Regions from separate parts of the Pontibacillus yanchengensis genome, predicted to be linked through region 1. Evidence: predicted binding sites of a transcription regulator. Region 1 holds the regulator's gene; each other region holds the start of a gene.
What was found. The regulator Rex, encoded in region 1, represses fermentation and respiration genes when NADH is low (regulators of the CRP and FNR family bind a similar motif). The targets are predictions, from matches to a motif close to TTGTGAAATATTTCACAA.
Positions count from the first base shown of each region.

Region 1 (8,516 bases):
CTAATTATTATCCTATTACTACTTCGACCTGATATGAAAGAAACCTCCCTCACAAGAAAAAATTTACCAATAAGTAAACTATTAGGCTGGAGTTTATTAGGTATCATTTTAGCCTATGTGGCACAAATTATAGCTGGACTCATTGAAATGGGACTTGGCATCCCTCAGGCATCAGAAAACACGCAACAATTAATGAATTTCGCCAAAAGCATGCCAATCTTCATTCTGATCATCACAGTCTTAGCACCTATTCTTGAGGAACTGCTCTTCAGGAAGGTTCTATTTGGCTCCATTTACAAGAAAACAAACTTTATTATCGCAGCACTAATTTCTTCGTTAATTTTTGCTGTCGTGCACATGGATCTGATGCACACCATAAAATATACTGCAATGGGCTTAGTATTTGCCTTTTTATATGTACAAACTAAGAGAATCATCGTACCGATCATTGCTCATATGGCAATGAACTTAATTGTAGTACTGATTCAATTCACCATTGATCCAGAGCAAATTGAGCAATGGGAAAAACAATTAGAACAAGCTCAAACAATTATTGGAGGCTAAATCCTTTATGCGAACGTCACCTCTTTTGATGGCCTTCCTCTATTTCATTATGGGGGGTATCTTCACCTATATTGCGATTCAAAGTGTAGACGGCACAATTTGGAATTTCATCACGATTATTCTAGTCATCGTTGCTACATTTGATTTTGCCGTATGCATCCGTCTAGTAACATTGCACTTTAAGATGAAAAACTCAAAGAAATGAGAATAATACTTCTACAGAAAAGACAGACTCTCTTCGACATAAGGAGTCTGTCTTTTTTCAATCCTATACGAATGGAGTTATACGATGCTACTACGAGGAAAGCAAGTACAGTTAACAGCCCTACATAAAGAAGACCTAGACAAAATAATGGAGTGGCATCGAAACCTTACGTTCTTACGACAATTAGATGCAACGATTGCCCAACCCAAAACCAAACAAGAGATTGAAAAATGGTATGAGGATGCGACCTCAGGCAATGGCTTTCTATTTGCCATTCGTACCATTGAATCGGAAACACTTATCGGTTTTATAGAATTGGAAGGCATCCTCTGGAATCAAGGAAATGGATGGGTGTCGATCGCGATTGGTGAAGAATCCTATCAAAATAACGGATACGGAACTGAAGCGATGGAACTGCTGGTAGACTTTTCTTTTCAAGAGTGTAACTTACACCGTATTCAATTGACGGTTTTTGAAAACAACCCAAGAGCCATACGCCTTTATGAAAAGCTTGGCTTTCAAAAAGAAGGGGTCTATCGCGAATTCATTAGACGAGACGGTGAAATGTGGGACATGCTTTTATTTGGGCTATTACGGAAAGAATGGAGAGCCTGAGGGTTGAAATAGAAATAAAGAAAACCATGTCACCATGCAAGAAGCGCAATGACGACTAGTCGTCATTGCGCTTCTTTTGCGTCCTCTTCATCATCTTGTACCCCCTTCATAAAGAAGGAAAATGGTAATGCGATTAATACCAACGCAGTTGAAACCAAAAAGGCCTCATTCAACGTTTGCAACGTAGCTTCTGTCATATTTGGCTGACCGGCGGCAATTTGCACTCTTCTTGTTTCATAGTAAACAGAGAAGAAAACAATGCCTAATGATGACGCTATTTGTCGTAGCACGTTGTTCATGGCCGACCCTTGTGCAACTAGATGTTCTGGGATAGCGTTCATCCCTGCTGTCGTAGCTGGCATGTTACTGAATCCTAATCCCATGCCTCGGACTGCATTGAGAGCTAAGATAACCCAATAAGGAGTGGATAAACCAATGAAGCCTAATCCAGTCGTAGCACTGGCTAGTATAAGTAAGCCAATCGGAATGACCCATTTTGGCCCTTTTTTATCTAATATGCGACCACCAACAGACATAAAAATACCACTCGCAGCAGCTGCTGGTAAGAATAATAAGCCAGTTAGGACTTCACTCAATCCATATACTTCTTGTATCAACAACGGAAGTAAAAAGATTCCTGAGAACAAACCAATGGATGCAGAACCAGTTACAATCGTGGAAATGGCATAGGTAGGCACCTTAAACACCGAAAGATTTAGTAACGGTTGTTGCTGTTTATCTTCAAATCGAACAAAGGCAATAATAGCTACTATACCACCTACAATTAGAGCAATGTTACTCCACTGCGTTAGTGCCTCTAGTGTTTTTCCTCTTCCAAGAGCGTATAGCACACTCCCAACTCCAGCCGTAACAAGAACAAATCCGATATAATCAAATTTTAGTTCCGGGTTCGTCTCTGTTTCTTTTAAAAATTTCGTGGATAAGATAATCCCAATAATGCCGAATGGAATATTAAATAAGAATAGAAACGGCCATGCAAAGTATTGAATAATCACGCCGCCTACCGTAGGTCCAATAGCCGGGGCAACCATTGCTGCGACGCCGTAAATGCCTACAGCTAGTCCCCGTTCATTTTTCGGAAAGGCATTAAAGATAAGCGCCATGGCAATTGGCATCATCAACCCACCTGCTATCCCTTGTATGGCTCTTGATAAGATGACCAGGCCAAGACTAGGTGATAAGGATCCTGAAATGGAACCAACCATAAATATAATAAGTCCACTAATATATACTTTCTTCTTACCAAAGCGGTCTCCTAGAAAACCAGTAAGCGGCATGGTCATCCCCATCGCTACCATAAAAATGGTTAGCATCCATCCAACACTTACTGCGTCAGAATTAAAGATCTTAATGAAACGAGGTAACGTTGGATTCAGCATACTATTATTTAAAATGACCGTAAAGGTTCCAAATAGTACAGAAACCACAACAAGCCATTTCTTTGGAAGTCTACTCATTGTATCCCCCTTCCTCTTTTATTTCGTAACTCGAAGTATTTTTCTACTATACCATAGGCCCAAATAGGAAAGATAATATAATGTTTACCCAATTTCTTATTTATATGAAAAGTATGGATAGGCTACAACAAAAGCGCAAGTGCCCGTTTAGCGACGTATGGGCTGCGACCCACACGACGTGGGTTGGTTCAATGTTACTGCGTGACGTGGGCCTACAAGATGTAGGTCAGTTCGATGTCGCTGGGCGCTGGAGCTGGATGTAGCCTCTATAACCTATTAAATTATACAAAAGCAAATTTATTATACTTTCTTACACAAAACAAAAAACTCGCAAAATGCGAGCTTTTTGGTAACACCTTTTATATTATTCTTCAGGCTCTTCCTCTACTTCTTCTTCATCCATAGGATAATGTTTCAAAAAGTAAACTAGGGCCTGCAGCTCTACTGCTAAATCAATGTGGTGAACACGTACATGGCCGGGCACATTAATTCGTGCTGGTGTGAAGTTTAAGATACCGATTACACCCGCTTCAATCATGCGATCCGCGATTGCCTGGGCAGCTTGTGCTGGTACCGTTAAAATCGCAACAGAAACGTCTTCGTTCAAGCGTTCCTCCACTTCATCAATATGATAGACAGGAACACCTCCGATATCATCGCCTATTTTCTCAGCATTGGCATCAAAAGCCATTTCTATTTTTGTATTATTATTTTTCGTGAAATTATAGTGTAGGAATGCTGTACCAAGATTCCCTACACCAATCAGGGCTACTTTCGTTGTTTCATCTTGATCTAACGTTTTACGGAAAAACGTTACTAAGTAATTCACGTTATAGCCATAGCCTTTTTTCCCAAGTGCACCAAAATAAGAGAAATCTCTTCGGATGGTGGCGGAGTCTACTTTGACAGCTTCACTCAATTCTTTAGAAGACACTCGTTGCTTCCCTTGACTATGTAAGTTATTGATAAACCGATAGTATAGTGGAAGCCTTTTGGCTGTGGCCTGGGGTATTTTATTTTGATCTAATTCCATGGGTCCTCCCCCTCGTCTTCGGGCGATCTATGATAATCACCAGATTTACCACCTGTCTTTTCTAGTAAGTACGTTTCCCCAATAATCATACCTTTATTAAGTGCTTTACACATATCATACACGGTTAATGCAGTAGCAGACGCAGATGTGAGCGCCTCCATTTCCACACCGGTACTACCTTTTGTCTTCACCTTTGATTGGATTGTTAAACGATATCCTCTCGTTTCTTCTGTCCACTCAAAGGATACATCAATCCCTTTTAACGACAATGGATGACACATGGGAATCCAATTCGATGTATTTTTTGCTGCCATAATGCCAGCTACTTGTGCTACACCCAATACGTCTCCTTTTTCTAGTTTGTTTTCTGAGATGGCATTATATATTTCTTCATCCATCAAAACACTGCTACATGCAATGGCAGTACGAACGCTATCCTGTTTCTCTGATATATCTACCATATGTGCACGACCTTGCTCATTAAAATGAGTAAACTCACCCATACCAATACCTCCTTATACCAAAAGCGCAGGCGGGGAGATTCAACTTGTGTGGATAAGATACTTAGATCTTATCTTAAAGAAAAGCGCACGCGACTTGTTCAACCCAAGGGGTAGGCGCTAGAGCTGGACATGTAAGCGCTAGAACTTATCACTTTCTTTTCTTTAAAAAAGCTAACTCGCCCAGTCTTTACCTCGTGACAAGTACAGACTCTATTCGATAAGATCAAAGTAGCCTGTTATCCATATCTATTATATGCACTAAATTGTACCAAAAAAGATTCCTATCGTATATTATTCTGACATGCATGATGAAAGCGATCACCTTGCTTCTAACGCCAAGCATAAGATACACTTAACACATTGAGGTGAACGAGCATGATTTTATTGCAAGCCAATGATATAACAAAACGCTATGGCGCTGATCTTATTTTATCTAATATTAAATTAGAAGTACACACCAATGATCGGATTGCCATTGTCGGTCGAAATGGTGCGGGTAAATCTACCCTACTAAAAATAATGGCAGGAGAACTTCCATATGAAGGCGGAGAACTCCATAAACCTAAAGAAGCTACATTAGGCTATCTCGAACAACACACAGGCCTTGAATCGGATAAAACGATTTGGGATGAAATGATTAACGTTTTCGCTCATCTCCGTGAAATGGAACAAGAATTACGCACAATGGAACAGCAAATGGCTGACCCTGATCTAATAGAAGATCAAACTCGTTATCAAAAGTTATTAAAAGATTACGATGAAAAACAATTACGTTTCAAGAATGAGGGCGGATATCGGTACGAGGCAGATATCAAAGCTGTCTTAAACGGGCTCCAATTTAAGGAGTTCGACCTTAATACAAAAATTGCGACACTAAGTGGTGGTCAAAAAACGAGACTAGCGCTAGGGAAGCTACTTTTATCCAAACCTGATATTCTCATCTTGGACGAGCCTACGAACCACCTAGATATTGATACGTTAAACTGGTTAGAGCAATATCTCCAAGGGTATGAAGGAGCCGTCGTTATCGTTTCCCACGACCGCTACTTTTTAGATAAGGTTGTGAACGTTGTCTATGAAATTTCCCGTCATTCTTCTGAAAAGTTCCTCGGAAATTATAGCAACTACCTTGATCAAAAAGCTGCTAACTATGAGCGCGACTTAAAACGATACGAGAAACATCAAGCCGAAGTGAAACGGATGGAAGACTTCATTCAAAAAAACATTGCTAGAGCGTCTACAACGAAACGTGCTCAAAGCAAGCGAAAACAGTTAGAAAAGATGGAGACAGTCGAAAAACCGATGGGGGATGAAAAGTCAGCTAAGTTTTCTTTTGATATTAATCGTCGAACTGGGAATGACGTTTTAAAAGTAAGAGACCTTACGTTCCAATATGACGACATGAACAAGCCTGTCTTTTCCAATGTAACCTTTGATTTAAATCGACTGGATCGACTTGCTCTTGTTGGCCCAAACGGAGTAGGAAAAACCACATTACTCAAAACCATCACCGACTTCATGCAAGCAAACCATGGCTCTATTCAGTACGGCGCTAACGTACAGATAGGGTACTACGACCAAGAACAAGCCAGACTTCAATCAAAAAAAGAAGTGTTACATGAATTATGGGATGAATATCCTAACATGGATGAGAAAGATGTTCGTACCGTGCTTGGTAATTTCTTATTCACAGGAGAAGACGTGCTGAAATCAGTAAATTCCCTTAGTGGTGGCGAGAAAGCTCGGCTAGCGTTAGCAAAGTTAATGCTAGAAAAGTCCAATGTTCTAGTATTAGACGAGCCTACCAACCACTTAGACTTAGATAGTAAAGAAGTATTAGAATCTGCTTTAATGGACTATCCAGGCACAATCCTATTCGTTTCTCACGACCGTTACTTCATCAACAAAATTGCGACGCAAATTTTAGAGATGCAAGGAGATTCCACAACCCTCTATCTTGGAAATTACGATTATTATGTAGAGAAAAAAGAAGAGGAACAAGAAATTGCTGAGTTTGAGCAACAATCCAATCCCGACTTACAAGAAGCCACATCTGATAACAAACTAGATTATCAACAAGACAAGGCCCAAAAACGCGAAGCAAGAAGACGACAACGCCGTATCGAAGAAATTGAAGCAGAGATTGTGGAACACGAAGCGAAGATTGAGGAAAATGACGATTTATTATGTCAGCCTGATATTTATCAAGATCATGAGAAATCCCTTGAGCTGACCGAAGAAAACAACACCTGTAAACAAAAGATTGAAACACTTATGGAAGAATGGGAGCAGCTTCAAGAAGTGGAATAATACACACTCTAGTCCACATAGTGGGCTAGGGTGTTTTTTACTGTATAGAAAAAGTTTGTGTATAACTTCATACTTTTCAGCCCAACTTCAACGCTTTGGTTCTGACACAGATGGGTATGTGGATAAATATACACATATATTCCTATGAAAACGCATATATTGTCGATTTATAGTGGTGAAAATGAATAACCACAAGTTATCCACTACTTTTTACACAATTAATCTTTGAAATAGTGGGTTTTTCACAGGTTTATACACATTATCCACATTTGTCAACAGACTTATCCACATTTATTGTACACATCCACAACCTCACAATGACAAAACTCTACAAATTCTTATCCACATAACTGTGAACAACCTGTTGAAAACTTATCCTACATAAACTGTTTGCGCTATGCATAAAGAAAAGCGCAGGCGCCCTGTTCGACCCCTACAGGCTTAAGTAAACCCTCATCTTGATATGACGGACAACCTGCCATTGCAATCTCCCAAGTTTGGTAGAAACTATATAACTTACCATCGTTATACACAAGTCAACATTTAATAATCTATTAACAATAACAATGCTGCTACTCTATAAGTAACAGCATTGTTATTCATCTATTGGGAAGCTTTACTTCTTCTAGCATACTTCTCTAGTGTTAAAGATGGATTCCCATTGAGATCCCATCCTGCTCGGTGACCTTGCTCGTAAGCAATACTACCAGCAGCTGCAATCATCGCTGCATTGTCTGTACATAAAGACAATGGAGGGATTAGCAGACTCATCCCTTCTTCTTCACTGAATTGGTCATTCAGGCGCTCGCGAAGGCCTTTATTGGCTGCTACACCACCTGCTACAATCACTTGATTCACGTTATACTGTTTAGCAGCTTTATACGTTTTCGTAGCCAGTACATCTATTACACTTGCCTGAAAGCTCGCTGCAATATCTTCATCCTTATAGGTAATCCCTTTTTGCTTTGCATTATGAAGCGTATTAATAACAGAAGATTTTAAACCACTAAAACTAAAATCAAATGACCCTTCCTCTAACCAAGAACGCGGAAAATCAATCGTGGCTTCCCCTTGATGGGCAAGCTGATCAATATGAGGGCCTCCTGGATAAGGTAGCTTTAACGTACGTGCTACCTTATCATACGCTTCACCTGCAGCATCATCTCGTGTTTCACCTATGACGTCAAACGATCCATGCTCCTCCATCAGGATAAGCTCTGTGTGCCCCCCTGAAACGACCAAGGACAGTAGTGGAAATTCAAATTCTTGCTCCAAACGATTGGCATAAATATGACCTGCAATATGATGAACCCCCACCAACGGCTTCTGATGAGCAAACGCCAACGCCTTTGCTGCATTCACACCTACTAATAGTGCTCCAACAAGACCTGGACCTTCAGTAACTGCTATCGCATCTATATCGTCCATACTCATATTCGCCTGATTAAGTGTTTCTTCTAATACCACCGTAACTTGTTCCACATGATGTCGAGAAGCAATCTCAGGAACGACCCCACCAAAGCGTTTATGGCTTTCAATTTGGGAAGCGACAACATTAGCGATAAGCTCTTTCCCATCTTTCACAATCGCTACAGCTGTTTCATCACAGCTTGTTTCAATTCCTAATACATATTGAGCTGTTTTCTCCATTATAATTTCACCCACATTACTAAAGCATCCTCATGATTATCCGTATAATAATTTTTTCGAATTCCACCTGGAACTAATCCAAATCTACGATACATCTTTTGTGCTACAACATTCGATACTCGAACTTCTAATGAAAGTTGAATAGCACCTAATTGTCT
Region 1 is NZ_WMEU01000009.1:2,565-11,080, reverse strand. Features, by position in the region: gene GLW08_RS19100 (CPBP family intramembrane glutamic endopeptidase) at 1-564, shown strand, start outside; gene GLW08_RS19095 (YdiK family protein) at 572-769, shown strand; gene GLW08_RS19090 (GNAT family N-acetyltransferase) at 854-1,384, shown strand; gene GLW08_RS19085 (MDR family MFS transporter) at 1,447-2,862, opposite strand; gene GLW08_RS19080 (redox-sensing transcriptional repressor Rex) at 3,227-3,895, opposite strand; gene moaC (cyclic pyranopterin monophosphate synthase MoaC) at 3,886-4,398, opposite strand; gene abc-f (ribosomal protection-like ABC-F family protein) at 4,774-6,708, shown strand; gene tsaD (tRNA (adenosine(37)-N6)-threonylcarbamoyltransferase complex transferase subunit TsaD) at 7,312-8,358, opposite strand; gene rimI (ribosomal protein S18-alanine N-acetyltransferase) at 8,358-8,516, opposite strand, start outside.

Region 2 (8,516 bases), on a different contig from region 1:
AAAAAGCGTTTCTTAAATAGAAACGGTCTCAAAGGGGGGGGATAGTAAATACTCTCAAAAAAGCATCTTTAGATAGCATTAACTTTTTCCTAAAAAAAGGAAAACACTACCTTCACTACGCATGCATGATCCTGTTAAATATCCATTGGAGATAAGGTTCTTCCTGTTTCCAAAAAGGTCTTCAAGTTGCTCAGTATAGCTGGCCAGCCATTATTTAAACCACCAAATGTATTTTCTTCATTACTAAAATCATCATCATTAAGATTCTTATGAATAAGAGTCAACTTAACAACTTCATTCATTTTTCTAAGTTTGAATGTTACAACTAAAGGTTCTTCTCTTTCTATATCATCTACATGATGCCATGTATAAGAAAGAAGTTCATTTATCTCAAATTGTAGAACTTTCCCTTCTACATCCAGTTCACCGCTTTGTGTTAGAAATTGAACGTTTGAACCTTCCTTCCAATTAGACTGGACTTCTCTGCCGAAGAAATATTCGCTTGTACTATTACTAGATGTTAAAGCATCCCAAAGTTTTTCAGGAGTAGTTAAAATGTAAGTTGTGTACACAAATGATTGACTGTTATTCATATTGACCTTCCTCTCTTATCCATTTTAATAGTGACTACTTTATAGTTCATTCTATTAAGAGACAAAATACACCTTCTGTAATTTTCATATTTTACTTAGAGCCTTATGAAAGTATTTAGTCTTGTGAAATTTTCTTTAAGGTTAATAACAAATGGAATACAAAAATTCTTTGGGCTTAAAAAATTGTTCACTAAGTACCTATCACATTTTAATGATTATGTTCTGTTTTTTAAATAATTTAACTCCTCTTCTACTTTCTTCAACCTAGTATTAACATCCTCTCTATTAACACCATGAGATCTTACATACCTCACCCCAAACACAAGACACGCTATCATCATGAGTAAAACGGAGAACACTAGTATCAACAACAAAATAAGTAATATTTGTTCAACTGACACCTCCCCTCTACTCTCCATAAATACTTTGACATTTTTCAGAATTTGATGTACATTACACAATATACGAACATTTTACATAATAGATAATATAACATTCGTTTTTAGGAGTGAAGGTCATGGAAAATGTATTTGATTACGAAGATATTCAATTGATTCCCGCTAAATGTGTAGTAAATAGCCGTTCTGAATGTGATACAACCGTTACATTGGGTAAACATTCATTCAAATTACCTGTTGTCCCAGCAAACATGCAAACTATTATAGACGAAACAATTGCCATCACCCTCGCTGAAAAAGGTTATTTCTATGTGATGCATCGTTTCGAACCAGAGAAACGAATCGATTTTATTCATGATATGAAATCCCGTGGTTTATTTACATCTATCAGTGTTGGAGTCAAAAAGGATGAATATGAATTTGTGAAGCAACTTTCCCAAGAAAATTTAATGCCCGATTATATTACAATTGATATTGCTCACGGACACTCCAACGCTGTAATTGAAATGATTCAACATATTAAGCAGCACTTACCACAGACCTTTGTTATTGCAGGTAATGTTGGAACACCTGAAGCTGTTAGAGAATTGGAACATGCAGGGGCAGATGCGACCAAAGTAGGAATTGGCCCTGGTAAAGTATGTATTACCAAGATTAAAACAGGATTTGGCACTGGCGGTTGGCAGCTAGCAGCGCTTCGTTGGTGTGCAAAAGCAGCAACGAAACCAATAATTGCAGACGGTGGCATTCGTACACATGGAGATGTTGCGAAATCTATTCGATTTGGAGCAACGTTTGTAATGATTGGCTCTCTATTCGCAGGTCACGAAGAATCACCAGGTGAAACTACTGAGAAAAACGGTAAACTCTATAAAGAATATTTTGGTTCAGCTTCAGAATATCAAAAAGGCGAAAAGAAGAACGTTGAAGGTAAAAAAATGTTTGTGGAACACAAAGGTTATTTACAAGACACGTTAAATGAAATGGAACAAGATCTACAATCTGCGATATCTTATGCCGGAGGAACCGATCTAGAAGCTATTCGCCATGTTGATTATGTAGTTGTAAAGAATTCAATTTTTAATGGTGATAAAATCTATTAATATCTAATGTATTAGAACTTCTTCTCACATAATCTTAAGGTGCTTACTTTATTATTTAGTAAGCACCTTTTTACTTATTTCCACTAGAACATAGATTTATCCTTCATTTAAAAGATGGCTTTGTTAACAATATTGTTTATTAGCAAAAAGTAACACGTTCAAGAAAAGACTGAGAGCGAAGTAAACTCCATATAATTGGGACTTCTGTTTTACAAATAACATGAAAGAATAACAAAAGCTCGGGGCGCCCGGTTAGCGACGTACAAACTGCTACCCACAGGACGTGAGTTGGTTCGATGTTGCTGCGTGACGCGGGCCTACAGGATGTAGGTCAGTTCGATGTTGTTGCTGCACGATGCAGCGATTTTAATCGAACCTTCTTCAACTCAGAACTCCCCCTTAACCCGTAGGAGATAAAGGCAACACGAAAACATGCGTGATTCGATGTTGACTTATCGTAAGGAGGTGAAGGAAGTTTGCTGGGCGCTGGAGCTGGACGTGTTCTCTATAACTTACTTAGTTATGCACAAGCCAACATTTTTATAATTTCCTGGTGGACAATAAAAAAAAGAAGACCACCTGGTGAGTCAGTCTCCTTTTAAAACCAAATAAGAGGAAAGCTCCAAGCTAGAATCACTGCATAAGAACACTATCCTCAATCTGTTTCATTTCATAAAAATATCCTTCTTGAGCCACTAACTCCTGATAAGTCCCCTCTTCAACGATTTCACCTTGGTCCATGACGATAATGTAATCCATTTGTTCTAGCCCATTCAATCGATGGCTAATCAACAGGAGCGTATCTTGTTCCGCCAAGCGTAAAATGTGTTGGAAGATGGATTGTTCCGTAACAACATCCACAGAAGAGGTTGGTTCATCCAATAACCAAACGGATGCTTGTTTGAGAAAAGTTCTTGCAATCGCAAGACGTTGTTTTTCTCCACCAGATAAGTTTTCTCCTTTTTCAAGAACCTTTTGATCTAGAGAAAAATGATCTAAATGCATGTGTTGTAATGCTGCATTCATTTCTTCATCTGTTGCCTCTGACTTAGCAAGCATTAGGTTGTCCCGAATGGTTCCGTAAAAGAAATGATTCTCTTGCAAAACCACATTCGTATGGGCCCATATATCTTCTTGAGCAATGTGTTTGATATCGTTTCCTCCGAGTAAAACCTCCCCATTAACTGGCAAATGAAATTTTAAGAGCAATTGCAAGAGAGTAGATTTACCTGAACCACTCGGTCCAACAATAGCCGTTTTAGAACCTGGGGGAAGGTGGATTGAAAACGAATGAATAGAAGAACGAGCTTCTTGCGGAAAAGCAAAAGAGATATTGTTTGCCTTTATATCAAATGCTTTCGTCGATGGAAGAAGCCATTTGTTCTCCTGTTTTTCGCTTCTGTCTTCTCCTTCTACATCCTGTAACCTATTAGCTGCCCTACGACTATCCTCTAAATATCCTGGTAGCACAGCCATAGGAGTCGCATTTTCAAATACGGTTAACGAAATCATCACAAGCATGGCCAGAAAAATACCGTCCAACTGATTAGTTGAAACCAAATAAGCTCCTACCATAATGACTAACCAAGAAATGAGTAAAGAAACCCCAGTATGCAGGGATAGATTTAATCTTTCGATGACTCCTTCTCTTTCCTGTTCCCGAAGGTAATCTGAGGATTTGTGCTGTAAATGATCCAATTTTTCCGGTAGTTTTTGATGAATTTTTAAATCTCTAAAGCCATAGAGAAATTCGGTAACATCAGTCGATAACTTCCCTCTCTTTTCTCTTATCGTACTCTCTATCCTACGTTGCTTCCATGCGAATAACGCAGGAATAACCACACCTGTTATCAACAATCCTACTAATAAAATAAGAGCAATTGATAGAGAATAAAAGGTGGTGAACAAAATTGTACTCACAAATACAAGAACAAGTAGAATAGGCGGATAAAATACTCTTAAAAAGAAATATTGAAGCCGGTCAATATCTCCAACAACTCGTGCTAACAACTCCCCACTCTGTTGTCTCTGCAAAATGGAAGGCGCCAATGGTTCAATTCTTTCAAAAAACTTCACTCGCAATTTACTTAAAATCGTAAAGGTAGCTCGATGGGAAAAGTACCTCTCCAAATATCGACCAAATGCTCTCATAAACCCAGATAACTTTAAAAAGGCAATCATGATAGAAAGCGTATAAAATGGAGGTTTCAGTGCTGCTTTTGAAATCAAATATCCACTGGCTGCAAACAGAGCAACTGCTGTCAAACCTGCAATAACTCCAAATAGCACAGAAAGAATAACATCTCTCTTCTCTGTCACAATTTCTTTGATGACATACTGTAAATCCTTCATAGCGTTACGCTCCTCTTTTGCACATCGACCATATCTTGATACACGCTTGTTGTTTGTAGGAGTTCCTCATGTGTGCCTTTAGCAACAATTGTTCCTTGTTCCATTACCCAAATTTCATCTGCTTGACGTATAGTATGCAGACGATGAGCAACTGTAACCATAGTTGCTTGCTTAGATAAGGTTTGAATAGACTGCTGCAATATCTGTTCCGTAAAGAGGTCAAGTCCAGTTGTAGGTTCATCAAATATGATAAAGGACGGCTTCTTTAAAAAAGCCCTTGCCAAAGCGACTCTCTGTTTCTCTCCACCTGAAAGTCCTCTGCCTCCTTCACCAACTATGGTGTCATACCCTTGAGCGAGCCCATTTACAAACCCTGAAATTCCAGCCTGTTGCCCTGCTTCCTCTATTTCATTTCTGGTAACATCTTTTTTACTACCTAACGCTATATTTTCAGCTAATGTCCCAGAGAAAATATAGGGATGTTGTGATATATAACTTATTTGCCCTAACCACTCTTCTTCTTGATACTCATTCAATGAGGCATCATTCACTTTTAATTCACCTGAAGTTGGGGGGAGCAACCCTGCCAATAGGTGTAACAGGGTCGTTTTCCCAGCCCCGGTTTTTCCAACTATAGCTATTTGTTTGTACGCTGGAATCTCAGCCGTGACAGGATGTAACTCAAACTCATCTTCCTCGTACTGATAACCAACATGATCGAGCATAATATGAGGTGGTTCTGTTAAGTGATGAAGGGGTTTATTCCCCCAATTTACAGGCTGAATGTCCTGTTGCAATTCTTCATTAACTTTATTAGCCGCTCCCATACTTCCTCTACCCGTATGAAACGCACTTCCTAAATCCTTAAGAGCTAAATAAAATTCTGGAGCCAGTACCAAAATAAAGAATGCAGGAACAAACGTAATATTTTCAAACACAACTAACTGCAATCCAATCTCTAAAGCAATAATACCGATACTTAGCATGGATATTAGCTCAAGCATTAAGGAAGAAACAAAGGCCACTTTTAACACTTCCATTGTGGCATCCCTGAAGTCTAAGCTGCTTTGTTCTATAGACTCTTTTTTTTGGTTACTTCTTCCGAATAGTTTTAACGTTGTCAGCCCTTGTAAAGTATCTAAAAAATGGCCCGAGAATATTGCCATTTTATCCATTTGCTCCTCTGATTTTTTCTTTGTCATAATACCAATTATGGCATAGAAAAGTGGTATAAAAGGCGCAGTGACCATCATAATAACGGCAGATGGAAAATGCTGAATGGCTACCACAATTAAAATACTTAAGGGAACGATTGTAGATTGAATTACTTGAGGAGCATACTTACTAAAATAGCTATCCAATTCATCAACCGAATCCATGGTTACACTAACTTTATGACCAGATTGCCCTGCAATGGAAGCTTGTAAAGGATTAGAAGAGAATTTCTCAAACAACTTTTCTCTAAACTTCCTTTTCATAGTCGTGGCCATCTTAACGCCTATCCATCCATTAAAATAGGTAAAACCAACTCTTGCTAAAAGTGCAATCGCAAGCCAAACGGCCAAGGGTATAATTTTTTCAAATAAAGCTTGTTGTAAAAAAACTAAATCCACAATCTTTACTATCAAATAAGCTTGAGCAATGACACTCAAGGCTAATCCACTAGAGCTTACTATTAGCCATATCCGTGACCCTTTCTGCTCTTTAGCCAACTTTTTTAAATCGTTCATAAGACATTCCCCTTAAATAAAACCTTAATAAATATCGGTTTCTAGGCAAGCTTTTGTGAAACATTTCACATTGAATATATAATTTTATTTTATTCCATATCTATACCTTATGACAAGTAAACCAACCTATCCAGTGTTTTTATTATTAGGAAAAGATTTAACGCTATTCTTTAATGGAGTAGAGATTCTAATTCCCTTTATTTATAGAATAAGAAAATTATTTATTCTATAAACGTTACTATCTTTTTATCAAACCCTTCCAATAAGCTAGACTTCTAACTCTATTCTTAAAAAATGAGTAATAGAGTAATGCATCATTTATTCTTCAAATATTATATCCATCCAACCCTCTTAATTTTAATGACATAACTTGTATTAAGTGTCAGACATCAAAATCTTTCTGATGCTTGCATGAATTAAAATAAAGGTGGAGATGAATTTATGGGTAAGCGCAATCGAAAAAAATGTAAGAAAAAAGAGTTTGATTATGAATTTGACTATGATTACGATCATAAGGAACATGATGGTAAGAAAACCCATGATGACTTTAAAGGCAAAAAGCATGGTTGCCTACAAACTCAATATCCAGTACAAATTTCTCTTGGATATGTAGATAACGGTGCAATCGCTATTAAGGATAGTAACGCTTCCGATAATCCTTATAATAGTGCAGTTTCTCAAGACGAAAGCAATGCCTCTGATAATCCTTATAATAGCGCAGTTGCTCAAGAAGATAGTGAAGCTAAAAACAAAAAAGAAGAATAGTCCTTCCCTTGAATCCCCACATTTTTGTGGGGATAACGTCTTTTTATTAGAATGAAGAAAGGTTGGATAAGTAAAGTGTGCAGAGATAAGGAAGAAAAATATAATAAAAAGAAATTGAAACGCAAACTAAAGAAAGAACTTTTAAAAGAATTAAAAGAAGAAATTCTAGAAAATAAGGACGAGGAAGCACCAAATATTCCGCTACAAGTAAATGTAGACAAAGAACCAAAATATTGCAACAAATATTCAAAATGTAAACGCAAGGATAAAACATCTTATGATGGACCACTTGAGATAAATATTTATCTCAATGTTACTCAGGAACAAAATCCAGAACAAATATCACTTGGTCATATAGAACAATCAGCTATTGGAATTAAGGACAGCAATGCTGTCGAGAAACCTGTGAATAGCTCTATCGCGCAAGAAAAAAGCTATGCCTCAGACAATCCAACTGAAAGCAGCGTTGCCCAAAAAGGCAATGCTTCAAAAAACCCTAAGTACAGTGACGTGGAACAAAGTAAGTAGGTTTAAATTGCGACGTAGTAAGATGAGCGAATTAAACTCGCTCATCTTTTAATATTTGCTAAGGTGCAAATGGAACAAAATAACGGAACATGAAGGCCAGAAACGCATAGATTGAGATCGTTCCTGCACTAGCGAAATGAAGCAAAATAAAAATGATTTTCCTATACCCTTCTACAAAAAACGAGTAAATGAGCCCAAACAAAGGATTCACTATTAATACAGGTAATGCAATAGCAATATATACTTTCGATGCTGTATACACAAAATCAGAATCTGTGTTTGAGAAAAACTCTAAATCGATCAATAAAACCGAGAGTACAACAAACGTAAAAATGAGAGACCAAAACGATACCTTCAATGGTTGCTTAAAAAATCTTTTCATTGTAATCTCCTTTACATTTTCAATCGATGCTATTGTTATATTCTACCATATTATTCAGAACAATATCTTTTCAAAAACATAAATGGACTACCGTATAACTTGACCTTTTTCATGAAAGAACCTTAAGCTTAATATATTCTAATTGAATTTCAGGAGGTAGAACCATGAGATATACTGTCATAACAGGGGCTAGTTCAGGAATAGGCTATGAATCTGCTTTAGCTTTTGCAGAACGAGGGAAAAATTTAATTCTTATTGCACGAAGGGAACATAAATTAGAGGATTTGAAAGCTGAAATCCGTCAACATAACGCTGAGATTGACGTTGTCGTTGAACCAACAGACCTATCCATTATGGAAAACGTTTATGCCATCTACGAAAAGTTAAAAGTGTATGAGATTGATACTTGGATAAATAATGCCGGATTCGGGGTGAAATCACCTGTTGCTGACCAAGACTTAGACAAAGTGGAGAACATGATTCTATTGAATACACAAGCACTCACTATTCTCTCAACCCTCTACGTCCGTGATTATACCAATGTGGAAGGTTCACAGCTTATTAATGTAGCTTCTAGCGGAGGATACAGTATTTTACCAAATGCGGTTACATACACAGCTACGAAATTTTTTGTCAGTTCGTTTACAGAAGGGCTTGCAGAAGAG
Region 2 is NZ_WMEU01000006.1:51,880-60,395, reverse strand. Features, by position in the region: gene GLW08_RS16615 (SRPBCC family protein) at 135-593, opposite strand; gene guaC (GMP reductase) at 1,111-2,094, shown strand; gene cydC (thiol reductant ABC exporter subunit CydC) at 2,728-4,446, opposite strand; gene cydD (thiol reductant ABC exporter subunit CydD) at 4,443-6,176, opposite strand; gene GLW08_RS16595 (hypothetical protein) at 6,618-6,941, shown strand; gene GLW08_RS16590 (hypothetical protein) at 7,017-7,469, shown strand; gene GLW08_RS16585 (hypothetical protein) at 7,528-7,851, opposite strand; gene GLW08_RS16580 (SDR family NAD(P)-dependent oxidoreductase) at 8,016-8,516, shown strand, end outside.
Region 2: the regulator Rex is predicted to act here: its motif matches at 6,230-6,247, upstream of cydD (thiol reductant ABC exporter subunit CydD).

Region 3 (8,516 bases), on a different contig from region 1:
ATAATGGAAAGTTCTATGTTTGCCTTAGAAGCAGAGGATGGAGCATTTATTTCTAAAGTAGGAGAATCGGTGGATTACGCTTTTCGTTCTTTGCTTACCCCTTATGTTCATGGAACATTAAGTGTGAAAAACGGTGGCGGAACATTTATAAAAGAAGCTGGAAAAGAAGATGAAGCAACCAAAATGAACGTACAGCTTACGCATAGAGAGCCCGGTGTAAAAGCAATATCAGGACAGTTCCGCTCTCCAGGGCAACGAGCAGCCTTAAATACGTATCAGCTCGTACAAGGAACAGGCAATGTGCAAGTTGTTCAGGGTGAAGATGGATGGTCTGTCGATAATGACATAATTTCTATGAAAGCATGCCCTGACTATTATCCAGGATTGTATTCTCTCTCCTATAAAGGAAAAGAAACATTGCATAACCAATATCCAGAAGCTGGCCCGAGAGCATGGTGGAATCCATGGGGAGGCGGAATCAGCTATAGGTTCCAAGCTGTCAGCGCTTATTCCATGTTAAAAGAAGAAACAAAGATTGAACCTGTTATGAAAATCGACCAGCTCGGAAATCAATGGACTGGTATTTGTTTATCGACTTCGTTCACAGAGCATGAAACCTTCAAAGGAGTTACACTACGTCAATATATGCTGACGCTACCAGAAGTTCCGGTTCTTGCTGTCTATGCGGAAATTCACCAAGGTTCAAACCGCACGTTTGCAAAGGAAAAATTACTATATGATAGCTTTTTTAATCCAGCTGAAAAGTTAACCTCAAGCTATGTGAATGTGAAAACAGATGGCATTTTCCAAAAGTATTATGCAGGTGTGGAGGAATATGAGCTACACGATACACCTTCTGTGACGATTGGCGCTGTTGAGCGCAAAGAAACGATGACCGTTATACACCCGACGACGCGGAAAATGGCGGGAGTGTACATGAACCCAGAAGTGTTTCTTATAGAAGCTGAGTATGAATGGGCAGCTGCATCTGGAGAAACAACAGCAGTAGATCCAACCATACTATTCTTTAGTGAAGACAATCTACCTCCAGCCCAACACCCATTCCACGGAATCAATTTTAAATAGTGAGACAAAGGGACAGGTCCCTCGTCCCATTGGGATGAGGGACCTGTCCCCGCGTCCCAAAATAGGAGGATGTTTTTTGAGAATCATTGATGCACATATTCATTTTTCGTCTATTGATAGTTTTGAATACACCGCCAATCACCTATCACTAGTAGATTATTCTGGTGAAGGGCTGCAACAGGAAATGGAAGATAGTGGTATTGAAATGGCAATTGGTATGGGGGTGACGGAAACTCCTCGAATGGGGTTTCCGGACCACCACGCCACATCTCCTATGGGGCTTGATTTAGAGCATGACTTGCCACCGGGTGTAATGATGTGTCCAGGCATCAACCCGTATCATTTGCATCAATCAGGGCTTGATAAGCTTGAAAAAGACCTGCAACAAGAAGAAGTTGTGGGAATCAAAATTTATTTAGGATATTATCCTTACTATGCATATGACGCAGTCTATCAGCCTGTTTACGACCTGGCAGCTGCTTACAATGTCCCGGTTGTCTTTCATACAGGAGATACATATTCGGAGCGTGGGTTACTAAAATATGCACATCCTCTCACGTTAGATGAGGTTGCTGTAGCAAGAAGAGATGTGAACTTTATGATGGCTCACCTGGGAGATCCATGGGTGCTGACGGGAGCAGAAGTGGTGTATAAGAATCCTAATATGTTTGCGGATTTATCGGGATGGGTGGTTGGCACGGATAAGACGCTAGAAGAGAAGATTCATAGTAATTACTTCGATCACGTGCGACATGCCCTTACCTTCTGTGGTCATTATGAAAAATTGCTTTTTGGATCGGATTGGCCTCTCGTTCCGATTAAAGGGTATGCTGATTTCATCGCTCATTTTATCCCTTCCAAACACGTGGAGCAGGTTTTTTATGAGAATGCAGTTAATCTTTTTCCGAAATTAAAAAAGGCAAAGAGTTCAATATGATGTGAGACGCAGGGACAGGTCCCTCGTCTCACTCTTCCGAACATGAAACGAGGAACCTGTCCCCCCATCTCACTAAAAAAAGCAGGTAGAATCCTAGCTTAATAGAATATATAATGAAAAAAGAATAAGAATGAGAACAAATAGATGGTAGAACGGATTTTAAATCCGCTACCATCTATTTTTCTGATGAAAGTTTTCTTTTGGAAGGAGGACAGCCCTATGGACTTCTTTGAACGAATGGAAGAAAAAACGGGCGTCTGTTTGAATGATGTTCAGAAACAGGCGGTAGTGCATACAGAAGGGCCGTTGCTCCTGTTGGCTTCTCCTGGCTCAGGGAAGACAACGACGCTTAATATGAAAATCGGCTATCTACTGTTAGAGAAAAAAGTGAGAGCGGATCAAATTATGGCAGTCACGTTTAGTAAAGCTTCCGCACAAGATATGTCAGATCGATTTGATTCCTTCTTTTCTGGGTTAACGGAAGATAAAGTTTATTTCTCAACGATTCATAGTTTTGCCTTTAAAGTTGTCCGTGAGTGGTTAAGGAAGAATAGACAAGATTTTTTAATCATTGAAGGAAACATTAGCGAGGAAGAATTGAAAAAAGGCTTTAATGGACCGGATATTCCACTTCATAAGCATTTTATCTTGAAGAAGTTGTTTGAAGATACGAATGGAGCGCAAATTTCTGATGATGACATGGACGAGCTGATGACATATATAAGCTATGTGAAGAACAGAATGATTAGTGGAAAGGGCCTCGAAAAAGTTCAAGTTAACGTGAAGAACGCGGCTTCCATCTTTCATTCTTATGAACAGTTTAAGAACCACCATGAAGACAGAATCCTGCTCGATTTTGATGATATGCTCACTTATTGTTATCACATTTTACTAGAAGATGAGGAAATCTTATCGAAATACCAGCGGCAGTTTGAATATATTTTGACCGATGAGAGTCAGGATAACTCGGTAGTCCAACATAAAATTGTTGAGTTATTAGCAAAACCTCATAATAATCTCTGTGTAGTGGCGGATGATGATCAGTCGATTTTTATGTGGCGAGGTTCTGATGTGAAGAACCTTTTACAGTTTGAGAAAACATTTGCCAATGCTACCGTCATGACGATGTCCCAAAACTATCGGTCTTCACAAGAAATAGTTAACACGTCTAATCAGTTCATCAAACGTAATCAAAATCGCTATCCTAAAGAAATGTTCACTGAGAACCCGTCAGCTAATTCGGTGCAAATTAAATCGATGCGTAGCTATGAGGATCAGCTAAAGTATGTCACGGAAGAAATCAAACGAAGTGGGTGGGACGAGGAGATTGCTGTCTTGTACCGAAACAATTCTTCGGCAGTGCCATTAGTAGACAAGCTCGATAAAGCTGGAATCCCTTTCTATATGAAGGATATCGATGCTAAATTCTTTAAGCACTGGATAGTCGAGGATATGCTGAACTTTATGCGTTTTTCCTACAATGATCGCCGGGTCGATATTCTAGAGAGGATTCATACGAAATTCAATGCGTATATATCCAAGCAGCAAATTGCCTTTTTAAAAAAGAAACCCACTCATACATCTGTTTTTGATACGTTGCTAGATAGCGAACTTCCTTCCTATCAGCAGAAATATATTACGAAAGCAAAGCAGCAGTTCAAAAATATTAACCAGATGGAGCCAGCCAAGGCGATTCGTACGATTCGTGAAAAGCTTGGTTACGACCGTGCTATAACGAATATGTGTGAAAAGTATGGGTTCAACGCTGAACATCTTTTCGGCATCCTTGATACTCTAGAGGAAATCGCAGAGGGACTTGGTTCCCTTAAAGGCTTTGCAGATCGCTTAAAAGAACTTGAAAAACTAATTCAGACATCAAAATATAATAAGAGTAAAAGCAAACTTACGCTCACCACTTTCCACAGCGCCAAAGGATTAGAGTTCGATAGAGTATATATGACGGATCTCGTTGATGGCGTAGTTCCCTCTAAAGATGATATGGACCGCTACCGTAATAAAGAGTATGGGCCTATGGAAGAAGCGACTCGCTTATTCTATGTTGGCATGACGAGAGCTAGGAATCATCTAGAACTCTTGAGCTACAACTATAAAGGCAATGAGCGTGTTACAGAATCAATATTTGTGCAGAACGTTCGAAAAATCGTCCAGCCTAAGAGTGCTAACGCTTCTGTAAAAGGTACACCCCATAGTTCAGATGCAAGCTTGATGCAAATGGATGATATGGACATTGGTGAAGAGGTTGTGCATAAAAAATTTGGTATAGGTGCTATCAAGGTATTTAATGGAGAACTGATTGGCATTGAGTTTGAAGAAGCTGGTTATAAAGAACTGAATGTAGGTATTTGTGTAGAGAATGGTTTGTTATGGAAGTCTGATAAGGTGACAGAAGGTTAACATGTACAAAAGAGCGCTACCCCTAAAGTGGGAGAGCGCTCTTTTTATGTAGGATTAAAGGTGCTTCACGCAACAACCACAAACCACCCCATATCCTATGGGGAGCAGTTTGTATGTCGCTAAACTTTCTTATGTCACTCATCCCCAAAAGCTTCTGGTAACATCTTAAACCCATCAATCTCGGCATCTTCATCCACTTCAATCATAATACAGCGTTTCCCTTTGTAGTTGACTTGTTTTACGAACTGCAAGTCTTGTGGGCTTATCGAGATGTTGGCTACTTTTGTGTTGATTTTTATTGATTTGGAATTGTATTTAGGGACAATGTTGCTTGCTTTTAGTTCGTAAGATTCATTGTCAGTAACGGTTTGAAAAGCACTTTTCACTTTTTCCGAATCGACAGTCTCACCGCTTTCCGTTAAGACACGCTCCACATCTCTATAGCCAAGTGTGGGAGCTTCATCTTCTTCATTTTCTTCGACGACACGGTTGATTTCTCCATAGACATTGGCAAGGGTTGAAGGATTGAGCTCATCTCCTACTACACCTCTAATAACTTCCTCAAATACCGCTTTGTCCTCTTTCGCTGTCATCGGTTCTTCACCGTTTAATACTTCTTCGATGAAATGTGGGTCAGGTTCATGTGCTTTACCTGCTGCGTAAAGAATGTGATTCACATCTGCAGTATGATTTGTGAAGGTAGGAAAAAGAAAGCCTCCCATTGGGGTGTTCAGGTCAATGACCGGATCCACATCGATGTTGTACTTGAACTCTTTCTCTACATAATCAAAAAGCCATTCTTTTTTAGGTTCCTGCGTTTTATTAACGCTACAAAGAATAAAGGGATGGGAATAAACGGTGTCTCGTTCACTTTCCTCTGCTTCTTCGTTCCTACGTTTCGTTGGCTTTAAATATTCGGCTCGGATGAAGGTGATAACAACATCCTTTTCATAAGGCTGGTCCTGGATCATTTTTTCGGTCATGTGAAGCATTTGTTGCTTCCAATCCTCGACATCGCTGCTTAGAAGCCCTTTATGTAAAATAAGTTGTGTGTGGTTTTCGGCTTCACGTTGAAATTTTAGTTCAAATAGTTTCTCATCTAATTGACCAGTCAGAACCTTTTTAAAATTATTCATAAATAGCTCTTGTTGATCTCTGTCGAGCATTTCAAAGGGCTGACTTTGATGGTGAAAAATCTCAGTCGTTTCTTTCATAATATATACATTAAAGATGTCAGATATCTTCATTAAATCATGGTCCACTTTCATTTGCTTGCGAATGCCGGCAATATCTTTTTTGTCCATCAATCGTCCACTCCTATGCTGCTTAGGTTAATATATTCGCTTCATGATTCTTTTATTTTAACATATGGTCGAATCTATCTTAGAGGATTATGGTCCACATTATATCTATTAATTGAAATTAGTAGAAAAGGGCTCTTTCTAAAGGAAAGGAGCTATATAATGTTTTTTAAAGCATGAAATGGTAGATAAATCAATCTGAAATTTCCGGGGTAACGCTTTCAAATTCTATATATGGACATTTTGTTACATTCATTGCTTGTAGAAACATATAGAGCTACACTTAAATGTGAAATGTTTCACAATATTAAAATGGGCGGTGGTCCGATTGGAACAAGAAGCAATCAATAAAGTGATACATGCGGCCAAGCGAAAAAAGATTATGTTGGATGAAACACCTCAACAATATATAGTGCGTGCGGCATTAGCCGGAGTCTATATAGGTTTTGCGGTGGTGTTGTCTTTTACATTGGCTCAGCCATTTTTTGAGCAGCATGCGGCATCGACTTATTTCATAAATGCCATATTCTTTGGAGTTGCCTTTTGCTTGATTGTGTATGGTGACTCTGAACTATTTACCTCGAACACACTATATATGACAGTTTCTTCTCTTACTAAAGAGACGAGTTGGTTCGATACGTTAAAAGTGTGGACCTATTGTTATGCTGGAAATGTAATTGGGTTACTATTTTTTGCAGGAATGATTTATTTTACTGGTCTCTTTCAATCCATTGTTCCTGAGGACTCATTCCTCATCAGTATTGCTGAAAAAAAGATGAACCTACCAACCTCCATGTTGTTTACACGCGCCATTTTAGCGAATTGGCTCGTTTGCTTAGCTATTTGGATTCCTTTGCATGTGAAAGATGATGTTTCTAAAATTATGCTGATGATATTAATTGTATTTACCTTCTTTATTTCTGGCTATGAGCACAGCATTGCTAATATTGGATTGTTCTCTATAGCACTGTCCTCCCCACATACAGCAATGGTTAGTATGGAGGGATTTGTTCATAATATTGTTCCGGTTACCTTAGGAAATGTCGTTGGTGGGGGCTTTTTCGTTGGTGCGACATACGTCTATTTAAATACCAAAAAATCAGTTGTATTTCAGCTCGATAAAGTTCACGCTTTTGAAGAGAAAAAACATTTATAATCTAAGCAAGTAAAAGGTGGTGGCTCTTGCATGTCTAGATCCAGTGCCTTTCTTTATCGAGTACCTGTCAAAGACTGAGGCGACAATCTCAAGGGTGACGGGTATTTTTATGATATGCACACTTTTTTAATCATAAATAAAGGATTCCCCTATAAAAGAGAAATCCCGTTATATGTTTAGTTGTTCTGCTCTGGCTGTTGAGATTTGCGGGCTTTTTTTGCTTTTTCTTTGTGGGCTTTATTAGCAGCTGCACTTCCGAATTCTTCACCAAACTCTGTATCTGCTTTCTTCGGATCGAAGCCTTTTTTATGTTTTTGCTCTGCGTCGTTTTTCTTCGTTTTCTTTGCCATATGAATACCTCCTTGTTATCTGTTTTAGTATGGGAAGTGGTTAAATATTTTATTCTGAAGAAGCGATTGGCAATAAAGGCTTCTATATGGTTTCTCTCCATTTCAAAATCAAATCTTTGACTTATATATCTAAGCGTATTATATTAGTTGATGGGTCAAAAATTGATGCATCAATTAATTGACAAGGAGGGAATTCATTGACTAATTCCTATCAAGAACAACAGAAGATTATTCTTCAACTAAATGATATTTATAAGCAAATGAGCCCTAAGTTTGAGCGCTGTACTGGTATTAGTCAGTCTCGATTAGAGCTTTTGCATAAGTTGATGGAAGTAGACGAAATCAATCAGACCGCGCTAAAGCAACAGGTTCATATAGATAGTGCCGCTGTGACAAGGCACTTGAAGCAACTCGAAGAAAAAGGGATTGTTTCCCGTCGGAAAAGCTCTGAAGATAACCGGATTACGTTTGTTAAGTTAACAGGTGAAGGCCGGAAGAAGATCGAGTGGTATTGCAAGGAAAAAGAAGATTTTATTTCTAAAGTCTTTGACGGATTCACGGAAGAAGAACGTACGGTTTTGACCGAGTTATTAAGCAAAGTTCAATACAATGTAAATAAGATAGAAAACTAATATTCATAAAAAGGGGAATGCAACATGACACAAGCTACAGTAAACGATTTTAATCACATCATCACGGGTCGTCGTTCGATTCGGAACTATGACCCTTCCGTAAAAATAAGTAGGGAAGAAATGGAAGAAATTCTAAGCGAGGCAACACTTGCTCCATCTTCAGTAAATTTACAGCCATGGCGTTTCGTAGTTATTGATAGCGAAGAAGGGAAAGAGACGCTTAAACCATTAGCGATGTTTAACCAGACACAAGTAGAAACGTCCGCTGCCATGGTGGCAGTTTTTGTTGATATGAACAGTACAGAATATCTAGAAACAATCTACAACCAAGCAGTTGATGAGGGTAAAATGCCTGCTGAAGTAAGGGACCGTCAAGTACCTGCCATTCAAGGTCTGATTGAGCAATTAACAGAAGAGCAGTACCGTGAAATGAATGTCATTGACGCTGGTTTGGTGTCTATGCAATTTATGCTAGCAGCTCGTGCACATGGTTATGATACCAACCCAATTGGTGGTTTCGAGAAGGACAAAATCGCAGAAGCCCTCGATTTGGATAAAGAACGTTACCACCCTATTATGTTACTTTCTATTGGAAAAGCAGCAGAAGACGGTTATGAATCCGTACGCTTACCAGTTGAT
Region 3 is NZ_WMEU01000005.1:78,741-87,256, forward strand. Features, by position in the region: gene GLW08_RS15120 (GNAT family N-acetyltransferase) at 1-1,086, shown strand, start outside; gene GLW08_RS15125 (amidohydrolase family protein) at 1,163-2,023, shown strand; gene GLW08_RS15130 (ATP-dependent helicase) at 2,243-4,438, shown strand; gene GLW08_RS15135 (DUF4317 domain-containing protein) at 4,573-5,742, opposite strand; gene GLW08_RS15140 (formate/nitrite transporter family protein) at 6,068-6,895, shown strand; gene GLW08_RS21675 (hypothetical protein) at 7,072-7,245, opposite strand; gene GLW08_RS15145 (MarR family winged helix-turn-helix transcriptional regulator) at 7,443-7,877, shown strand; gene GLW08_RS15150 (nitroreductase family protein) at 7,902-8,516, shown strand, end outside.
Region 3: the regulator Rex is predicted to act here: its motif matches at 6,027-6,044, upstream of GLW08_RS15140 (formate/nitrite transporter family protein).